Regions from separate parts of the Rhizobium rosettiformans genome, predicted to be linked through region 2. Evidence: predicted binding sites of a transcription regulator. Region 2 holds the regulator's gene; each other region holds the start of a gene.
The links. Region 2 encodes PhoB, which activates phosphate uptake and scavenging genes when phosphate is short. Its sites were predicted from a motif close to TGTCATNNANCTGTCAT; they were not measured.
Positions count from the first base shown of each region.

Region 1 (3,278 bases), 1.9 Mb from region 2:
GCAACTGCGATGGGCTGACCGAGCCGATATCCTTCTGGACGCCGCGCTTGGACGACCAGACGACCAGCGGCGTCTCATGCTCGCGCTTCATCGTCTCGACCGAGGCTTTGCGGGTTGCAACCACATTCGCCATATAGCCACTTTCGGTATAGACCTCGTGGAGTGGCGGTAAATGGTCGCCGAAGAGAACAATGATCGTTTCGCGGCGCCGCTTCTTGGCCCAGTCCATCAGATCCTTGAGGCTCTCGTCGGCTTCCTTCACGCCCTGTGTATAGGTCTCCAGCGCGCTGACATTGCGCTCGGACAGGGTGGGGGCATCCACGCCGATGGTATTCTTCACATAGCGGTTGCGCTCGTACGGGCCGTGGCCCTGCAGCGTGACGGCGAAGAAGAAGAAGGGCTCGTCCGTGTTGTCGGCCTCCTTGATGATGTAACGGGTGAGCGCGTCGTCGGAAGCAAAGATGCCCCGTTTGTCCATGGCCGGCATGGTCTCTTCCGAATGAAACTGCCGGAAACCGAGCGACTGGTAGACATTGTTACGGTTCCAGAACCAGCCCTGGAAGGGATGGAAAGCCTTCGTCACATAGCCCTTGGATTCAAAGAAGGTCGCAAGCGAGGGGACCGGGCGGCGGATATACTGCTGATAGGGGATGCTGCCATAGGGCAGGAAGGCGTTCGAAAAGCCGGTCAGGGCCTCGAATTCGACATTGGCGGTCATGCCGCCGAATTCCGGCGAGAAGACGTGGCCGGACTGGCTCGCCCTGATGGTTGGCATCGGATCCGCCGAATAGCGGATGCTGCTCATGCGGGTCGGATCCCAGAGGGATTCGCTCATGACGACGATGACATCCGCCTGACGGCCGGAGAAGAAGGAGGCCGGCAGCAGATCGGTCTGCATGTCGGTAATCGCGACCTTGCTGTAGCCGTCGGGTGCTGCGACGTTGGCCATCGGCACGTTGAAGGCGAAGGCGAGCAGGAAACCGTTGTGGCGATAGTTTTCCTTCTGGTCCCACATCATCGGCACGATTTTCAGCCGATCACGCAAGGCCGAGTAGGTCATCGGATCCATCAGCGACGCGAAGCCGGCGAGCAGCGGAATCGCAAGAGCAACCCGAACTCCGCGGCCTGTCAGATTGAGGCGCGGGAAGACCTTCCGGCTCTTCCAGATGAGCGCGAAAAAGGCCGCAACGGCAACAAGGCCGCCAATTGCAAGTGCGACTGCCTTCATCGGTTCTGCGGCGACCATGGCCGGCAGGAGCTGCAGGATCTGGCGACCAAAGAGAAGGTCGCTGGGGAAGAGCGGATCCGACAGGAAAAGCTGCTTCTGGCCGGAGAAAAAGGCGGGCAGGATTGCCAGCGGGGCGATGAGAAGTGTCGACTGATAAGCCTTGCCGATGATCGCATCGGCAAAGGCGAGTATCAGGAATACGATGCCGACTGCCACCAGACCCGGCCGGTTCGACGCAGTCATGTAGTCAACCACATCGACCATGCTGCCGCGCGCCAAAATCTCGCTCAGGAAGACGATGGCGGCGGCAATAAGCCCGGTGTTTATCAGCTGAATCGCAAATTGGATGATCCAAGAGCTGCCGATTTCGCGCTCGCGCAGGACGCCGACGGCGCTAACGACATTTGCGATTCGCGATTTCGGGCTGGTTTGGACCACGTCGAACTCCAGGTCATGGGAGGGTGTCATGAAAGGTTCGCATAGGTGTCACATAAACGTCATGAATGCTACATGAACCGCGGCGTATGAGCCTTTGTTCCCGTCATTTCCTGCGCTTCGGTTTGTGCTCGGGTTCGTGCTGGCGCACCCAGCCGGTGGGGTCGCGAAGAAGCAGCGTTGCGAACCGTCCGGCGAGCCGCTAAATCGGTGTCATGAGCGAAGCAAAGAAGATCTCCGACGTCCTGCGCATTGCGGTGGCACAGTTCAATCCTGTCGTCGGCGATGTCGCCGGCAATCTGGCCAAGGCTCGCGCAGCGCGGGCGGATGCGGCCGGGCAGGGGGCTGACCTCCTCTTGCTGACGGAGCTCTTCATTTCCGGCTATCCGCCGGAAGATCTCGTCCTGAAGCCCTCCTTCCTGAAAGCCTGCCTGCAGGCCGTGGAGGCGCTCGCGGCTGACACCGCCGATGGCGGTCCGGGCGTCATCGTCGGCTTTCCGCGTGAGGGGGAGAAGGGACGGCACAATTCCGTCGCGATCCTCGATGGTGGCAAGATCCTCGCCTTTCGCGACAAGATCGATCTGCCGAACTACGGCGAATTCGACGAGAAGCGGGTGTTTACCGAAGGCGAGATGCCGGGGCCGGTGAATTTCCGCGGTGTCCGGATTGGCGTGCCGATCTGCGAGGAGATCTGGAACGATCTCGGTGTCTGCGAGACGCTTGCCGAGACGGGCGCCGAAATCCTGCTCGTGCCGAACGGCTCGCCCTATTATCGCGGCAAGGTCGATATCCGTCATCAGGTGGCGCTGCGCCAGGTGATCGAGACAGGCCTTCCTCTTGTGTTTGCCAACCAGCTCGGCGGTCAGGACGAACTCGTTTTCGATGGTGCGAGCTTTGCCTTCAACGGTGACAAGTCGCTTGCCTTCCAGATGAGCCAGTTCGAGGAGACGCTGTCGGTCACGACCTGGAAGCGGACCGCGGATGGCTGGCGCTGCGATCAGGGGCCGATGTCGCGCATTCCGGAAAAGGAAGAGGCCGACTACCGCGCCTGCGTTCTGGGCTTCCGGGATTATGTCAACAAGAACGGCTTCAAGAGCGTCGTGCTCGGGCTCTCCGGTGGTATCGATTCCGCCATCTGTGCGGCGATCGCGGTGGACGCGCTTGGCGAGGAGCGGGTTCGCACGATCATGCTGCCTTACCGATATACTTCTCAGGAAAGCTTTGCCGATGCCGAAGCCTGCGCCAAGGCACTCGGCTGCCACTACGATATCGTGCCGATCCAGGACCCGGTCGAAGGGTTTCTCTCGTCGCTGTCCGACATGTTCGAGGGGACCGAGAGCGGCATTACCGAAGAGAACCTGCAGAGCCGGACGCGCGGCACGATCCTGATGGCGATCTCCAACAAGTTCGGCTCCATGGTCGTGACGACCGGCAACAAGTCCGAGATGTCGGTGGGTTATGCCACGCTCTACGGCGACATGAATGGTGGTTTCAATCCGATCAAGGACCTCTACAAGATGCAGGTCTATGCGCTCTCGGCCTGGCGCAACGAAAACGTGCCGCCGGGTGCGCTTGGCCCGTCAGGCGAGGTGATCCCGGCCAATATCCTGTCGAA
Region 1 is NZ_CP032405.1:3,788,032-3,791,309, reverse strand. It holds gene D4A92_RS18590 (LTA synthase family protein) at 1-1,696, opposite strand, end outside; gene D4A92_RS18585 (NAD+ synthase) at 1,879-3,278, shown strand, end outside.
Region 1: a site for PhoB is predicted at 1,713-1,729, ahead of D4A92_RS18590 (LTA synthase family protein). Genes of this name have one in related genera too.

Region 2 (3,278 bases):
CAGCTCCGCGCCAAGGTGGGCATGGTCTTCCAGAAGCCGAACCCCTTCCCGAAGTCGATCTACGAAAACGTGGCTTACGGTCCTCGCATCCATGGTCTCGCCCGTAACAAGGCGGAGTTGGACGAGATCGTTGCGACCGCGCTGCAGAAGGCCGGCCTCTGGAACGAGGTCAAGGACCGTCTTGATGCCGCCGGTACAGGTCTTTCCGGTGGTCAGCAGCAGCGTCTGTGCATCGCGCGTGCCGTCGCCGTCAGCCCGGAAGTCATCCTGATGGACGAGCCCTGCTCGGCGCTCGACCCGATCGCCACCGCCAAGGTGGAAGAACTGATCCATGAACTGCGCGAGAATTTCACCATCGTCATCGTGACGCACTCGATGCAGCAGGCGGCCCGCGTTTCCCAGCGCACCGCCATGTTCCACCTCGGCAATCTGGTCGAGGAGAACGACACCGACAAGATGTTCACCAATCCGGATGACCAGCGCACCCAGGACTACATCATGGGCCGCTTCGGCTGAGCCCGGGCACCATCCTCGGTTGAACTCAATTTCAAGGACGTTTCAAATGGGCTCCACACACATCTACTCGGCCTTCGACGAGGAACTGAAGTTCCTGATGCGCCGTATTTCCGAAATGGGCGGTCTGGCGGAACAGATGGTCGCCGAAAGCGTGCGCGCGCTGGTCAATTCCGACGCTGCCCTCGCTCAGAAGGTGATCTCCGACGACGTGCTCATGGATGCCATGGAGCGCGAGATCGGCGACAAGGCAGTCATCACCATCGCAAAGCGCCAGCCGGTCGCCTCGGATCTTCGCGAAATCATCGGTGCGCTGCGTATCGCGGCCGATCTCGAGCGCGTCGGTGACCTCGGTAAGAGCAACTCCAAGCGTGTCGTCGCCGTTCAGGCAACCGGCGTTCCGCGCAAGCTCGCTCGTGGCCTGGAGCACCTTTCGGACCTGGCTCTTGCCCAGCTCAAGGAAGTGCTCGACGTCTACACGACCCGTTCGGCTGAAAAGGCTAAGTCCATCCGTGACCGCGACGAGGAGATCGATGCGATCTACACCTCGCTCTTCCGCGAACTCCTGACCTATATGATGGAAGACCCGCGCAACATCACGAGCTGCACCCATCTCTTGTTCTGCGCCAAGAACATCGAGCGCATCGGCGATCACGCGACCAACATCGCCGAGACCATCTACTACATGGCCACCGGCGCCCAGCCGGAAGGCGAGCGCCCGAAGGAAGACCTGACCTCTTCCGTCGGCGCGATCACCGAGTGACGATGGCCAGCGAGGTTGATGATCAATGCAGCCGAAGATTGCCGTAGTCGAAGACGAGGAGGCCCTTTCGGTCCTCCTGCGTTACAATCTCGAAGCCGAGGGTTATGAGGTCGAAACGATCCTGCGGGGCGACGAAGCCGAGATCCGGCTTCAGGAGCGCGTGCCCGATCTCCTGATCCTGGACTGGATGCTTCCGGGCGTCTCCGGCATCGAACTGTGCCGCCGTTTGCGCGTGCGACCCGAGACCGAGCGTCTGCCGATCATCATGCTGACGGCGCGCGGCGAGGAAAGCGAGCGCGTGCGTGGTCTGGCGACAGGTGCCGACGACTATGTCGTCAAGCCCTTCTCTACCCCGGAACTGATGGCTCGCGTTAAGGCCATGTTGCGGCGTGCCAAGCCCGAAGTCCTGTCCAGCGTCCTGCGCTGCGGCGACATCGAGCTTGATCGCGAGACGCATCGGGTGCATCGCAAGAGCCGCGAGGTTCGTCTCGGGCCGACCGAGTTCCGCCTTCTGGAGTTCCTGATGGCGTCGCCTGGCCGGGTCTTCTCTCGCTCGCAGCTTCTCGACGGTGTCTGGGGCCACGACATCTATGTCGACGAACGTACGGTCGACGTGCATGTCGGTCGCCTGCGCAAGGCGCTCAACTTCTCCAACATGCAGGATGTCATCCGCACCGTTCGCGGTGCCGGCTATTCGATGGAAGCCTGACCGGCCGAACCCATCATGCATCAAGGGCCGCGCGGATTGTCCGTTGCGGCCCTTTTCCATGGGCGACAGGCGGTAACGAAAAACGGGCCCCGAAGGACCCGTCTAAAACTCCAAGCTTCGCTTGATATCAGCGAGCGGCCTTGCGGCGTTCGCTGACAGGCTGATAGGCGAGCTTCGCGTGATAGGTACAGTAAGGTGCGCTATCGGCGATTTCGCAGCCGCAGAAGTGGAAATCGTCCTTCATCGGATCGCCGATTGGCCACTTGCAGGTGCGCTCGGTCAGCTCGGTGAGGGCGAGACGTCGCGAGATCGGCACGACCACGTTCAGCGGACGGCGAACTTCGGCTTCCTCGTAAGCCTCGACCTCGATCTCTTCCTTCAGCATTGTCGCGCCAGCTGCACGGGTCACGGTTCGCGTGGTCGCCGTCGCCGCAGGCCGGTTCTGGAAGGTCGCCGGACGCTGCGTCTGCGCCGGACGTTTCGCCGGGCGTGCCGCAGTCGAGCTGCCGCCTGCCTTGGCCCGACCCGGAAGGTTCAGTCGGTGTACCTTGCCGATAACGGCATTTCGGCTCACGCCGCCGAGCTGTGCCGCAATCTGGCTTGCGCTGAGGCCTTCGGCCCACAGTCGCTTCAGTCTTTCGACCCTGTCGTCACTCCATTGCGCAGTCGTCATGCCACTTCTCTCCGCCGCTCGCGTCTGTCATGGCAGAATCCGTCACCCCTGCTTCGAACGAATTCGAAACATAACCGCCTCGTTACTGTCGGTGAGCACTTCCGCCGCATGCAATCTATTAATGAAATTTAACCTAGTGGCACGCTGACTCCGTGACAAGAGTCGGGGGAATCATCTGGAATCGATTTTCCGGTTTTCCCCAACTTGCTTCCCGAGTGAGTCAAGTATGCAACAGGTGGAATCTTGTCGCGCACGCGTCTGGGGCGAGGCGACCAAATCCGCGTCTACTCCTGCGATTCCTGTGGAATTCGTTGACATTGCAGGGTGAAATGCCGATAGTGCCCGCGCCGCCGCGAGGCGGCATTTTTAATTTTCTGAGGCCTCGAGAGGCCGCTCCGTCTCGTGTGACGGATTGTCGAGAAGGATCGTGACAGCCATGGCCGAAGCTACGCCGCTCTACCAGACCTACAATCGGGCGCCGCTGCGTTTCGAGCGAGGCGAGGGCGTCTGGCTCGTGACCGAAAGTGGTGAACGCTATCTCGATTTCGCAGCCGGTGTCGCCGTCACCTCGGTCGGCCATGGCCATCCCCATGTCGTTGGCGCGTTGAAGGATCAGGCCG
Region 2 is NZ_CP032405.1:1,888,988-1,892,265, forward strand. It holds gene pstB (phosphate ABC transporter ATP-binding protein PstB) at 1-516, shown strand, start outside; gene phoU (phosphate signaling complex protein PhoU) at 563-1,276, shown strand; gene phoB (phosphate regulon transcriptional regulator PhoB) at 1,302-1,985, shown strand; gene D4A92_RS09060 (GcrA family cell cycle regulator) at 2,113-2,658, opposite strand; gene D4A92_RS09065 (aspartate aminotransferase family protein) at 3,095-3,278, shown strand, end outside.

Region 3 (3,278 bases), 700 kb from region 2:
GGAGGTGCGCTTCGTCTCGTCCTGGATGTCGTCGGGGTTCGGGACGACGCCCTCGATCGATACGACGTCTTCCGGCGACGAGCCCCAGGAGACGATCGGCGGCAGGTTGGCCGCGTCGAGTACGACGACGCGATCGAAGTGCGCGCCTTCGTCGGACTTCAGCGTCTTCCAGTAGGCAATCGCCTGCTCGAGCGCTTCGCCCTTCGGCGCACGCGGCTTGTCTTTGATGTATTCGAAGGTCTTTTCGTCGGGGGCGATGAGACCGGCGCGGGCGCCGCCCTCGATCGTCATGTTGCAGACGGTCATGCGACCTTCCATCGACAGCGCCTCAATGGCTTCGCCGGCGAATTCGATGACGTGGCCGGTGCCGCCGGCCGTGCCGATCTCGCCGATGATGGCGAGGATGATGTCCTTGGCAGTGACGTGGTCGGGCAAAACGCCATCCACACGCACCAGCATGTTCTTCGCCTTCTTCTGGATCAGCGTCTGGGTGGCGAGCACGTGCTCGACCTCTGATGTGCCGATGCCATGGGCCAGCGCTCCGAAGGCGCCATGCGTCGAGGTGTGGCTATCGCCGCAGACGATGGTCATGCCGGGCAGGGTAAAGCCCTGTTCCGGGCCGACGATGTGCACGATGCCCTGACGCTTGTCGGAAGCCGAGTAGTATTCGACGCCGAATTCGGCTGCGTTCGTAGCGAGCGCCTCGACCTGAATGCGGCTTTCCTCGTTCTTGATGCCGAGGTGGCGGTCCGGCGAGGTCGGCACGTTGTGGTCAACGACCGCAAGCGTTTTCTGCGGCGCGCGGACCTTGCGGCCAGCCATGCGCAGACCTTCGAAGGCCTGGGGGCTCGTCACTTCATGCACGAGGTGACGGTCGATGTAGAGAAGACAGGTGCCGTCATCCTGGCGATCGACGACGTGGTCGTCCCAGATCTTGTCGTAAAGGGTGCGGGGTGCGCTCATGGGTGAGTTCCATCCAGACTGAGTATAAGGGATTTCTTGAAGTGTGAGGTCTTATCGCGCCGGTCTTCCGGTCGCAGGAGCTCAGCCGCGAAGGCTCGCAAGGGCCCCTTGAACGCGCGCGAAGAAGCGTGCCGGCAGACGCTTGTGGTCCTGCAGCACGATAAACTGGTTCGCGAGGCATCCGAATTTCGATCCCATGGGCGGCGTCATACCAGTTTTCGCTGATGTCGGCAATTGGTTCGAGTACCCCATGACATGCGGCTGTCATGAAGCTTTCGCGTAAGCATGATTGATCTTCGTCAGTATCGCACCCTCTCGGAACCGGCGCAATGAACGAAGAGATCCACCGCATCAAAACCGAACTCCTCGACAGCTTCGACGAGGAGCTTGAGCAGCAATTGGAAGAGGATCGGCTTGACCAGCTTGTCGCCGACGGCATGTCCGAACCCATGATCGACCGGAAGATCTACTTTCGCGAACTCTTCCGCCTCCAGCATGAGCTGGTCCGCCTGCAGGACTGGGTGCAGTACAAGAAGCTGAAAATGGTCGTGCTGTTCGAGGGTCGTGATTCGGCTGGCAAAGGCGGCGCCATCAAGCGCGTGACCCAGCGGTTCAACCCGCGCGTCTGCCGGGTCGTCGCTCTGCCGGCGCCGACCGAGCGCGAGCGCAGCCAGTGGTATTTCCAGCGCTATGTGCAGCATCTGCCAACGGCCGGCGAAATGGTTCTGTTCGATCGCTCGTGGTACAATCGCGCCGGTGTCGAGCGGGTCATGGGTTTCTGCACACCGGACGAACTGGAGGAGTTTTTCCGCTCCGTCCCGGAGTTTGAACGCATGCTGGTGCGCTCCGGTATCATCCTCGTCAAATACTGGTTCTCGATTACGGACGAGGAGCAGGAATTTCGCTTCCGGATGCGGATCAACGATCCCCTGAAGCAGTGGAAGCTCTCGCCGATGGATCTCGAAAGCCGGATACACTGGGAAAGCTATACCCGCGCTAAGGAAGAGATGCTGGAGCGCACGCATATCCCGGAGGCGCCCTGGTGGGTGGTCCAGGCCGTCGACAAGAAGAAGGCTCGGCTCAACATGATCGCGCATCTCCTGACGCAGGTGCCTTATGAGCATGTGCCAAAGGAAGCGATCGAGCTTCCCGCACGCGTGCGCAATGCAGACTACATCCGCCATCCTGTGCCGGCGGATATGTATGTTCCGGAAACCTACTGACGGGTCATGCAGGCTGTAATTCGCGCGTCTGCTGAAAGAACAGCGGGCTGAAGGCTGACGGGGGAAGCTGCCCCGTCGCTTCGAAATACTTCTGAAGCACCAGCAGGGAGACCTTGCGCTCGGTCTTGCGATCGCAGAACGAGGCGACATAGGCATTGGCATTGGCCACGATGTCCTGCGCCCATTGCGGATTGCGTTCCAGCTCGGCGATCTTGTCCTCGAGGTCGCTGAAATCAGGGCGTACTTCGACGAAGTGATGGTCGGGGATCAGGCCGCCTTCCATGAACCATGTCTCGTAGCGCCCCTTCGGCATCACGCAGACGCTGCGCGAAGCCATGATCCATTTCAGGTTGGTGGCGACGTCGAAGCCCTCGATGGACAGGATATAGCGATAGCCCATCTGGTCCTGCGGGCTGAGGAAGCCTTTGGCCTGGACACCGTCTTTTGTTTCTCCGATATGGCCGACATCAGCAGACGCGCTCTCATGATGCCGGCGTAGCAATTCCATGCGGAGTGGATTGTTGAGCGCTCCGCGCCACACGGCCATCGGCTTCTTCTTCTCCCAGGGCGTGTCGTCGGCGCATAGCCGGAAATGCCGGAGCTTGTCGAGGTTCAGAAGCACGGAGTTTCCGTTCTCCCCTCCGGTCGGGCGGCTCTTGACGATGCTTGGCGTGTTTGGAACCCATGTCACGTCGCCGAAGAGATAATCGACCTTCAACCGACAGGGAAAATAGCGCAGATACTCGTCGAGATCGAAGTAATAGCGGCTCTGGGCCCGGTCCACCGCGTTCAATCTCGTGCCGGGCTCGACGGAGCATGGGGGCAATCTGTTGTAGTAGTTCGCCCTTCGCATCAGCTCTTCGAGCTCGGGTGATGCCTCGAGCTCGCCGAGGATCTGTCTGCACCGCTGCAGATACCATTCGCGCGGCACCGCATGTCGTGTGATGCCGGCTGCATAGTAGCGCACGCGATTTATGGTCTTTGCCGTTTTATCGAGCGCAGGGAGCTTCATCGATGCCGCGCCCTCATGCGCTGTTCAAAGCCTCGCAGGAGGATCGAAAGGCCGATCGTCAGCACGAGATAGACATAGGC
Region 3 is NZ_CP032405.1:1,187,042-1,190,319, reverse strand. It holds gene leuC (3-isopropylmalate dehydratase large subunit) at 1-963, opposite strand, end outside; gene ppk2 (polyphosphate kinase 2) at 1,293-2,186, shown strand; gene D4A92_RS05690 (glycosyl transferase family 90) at 2,191-3,198, opposite strand; gene D4A92_RS05685 (amino acid ABC transporter permease) at 3,195-3,278, opposite strand, start outside.
Region 3: a site for PhoB is predicted at 1,226-1,242, ahead of ppk2 (polyphosphate kinase 2). Genes of this name have one in related genera too.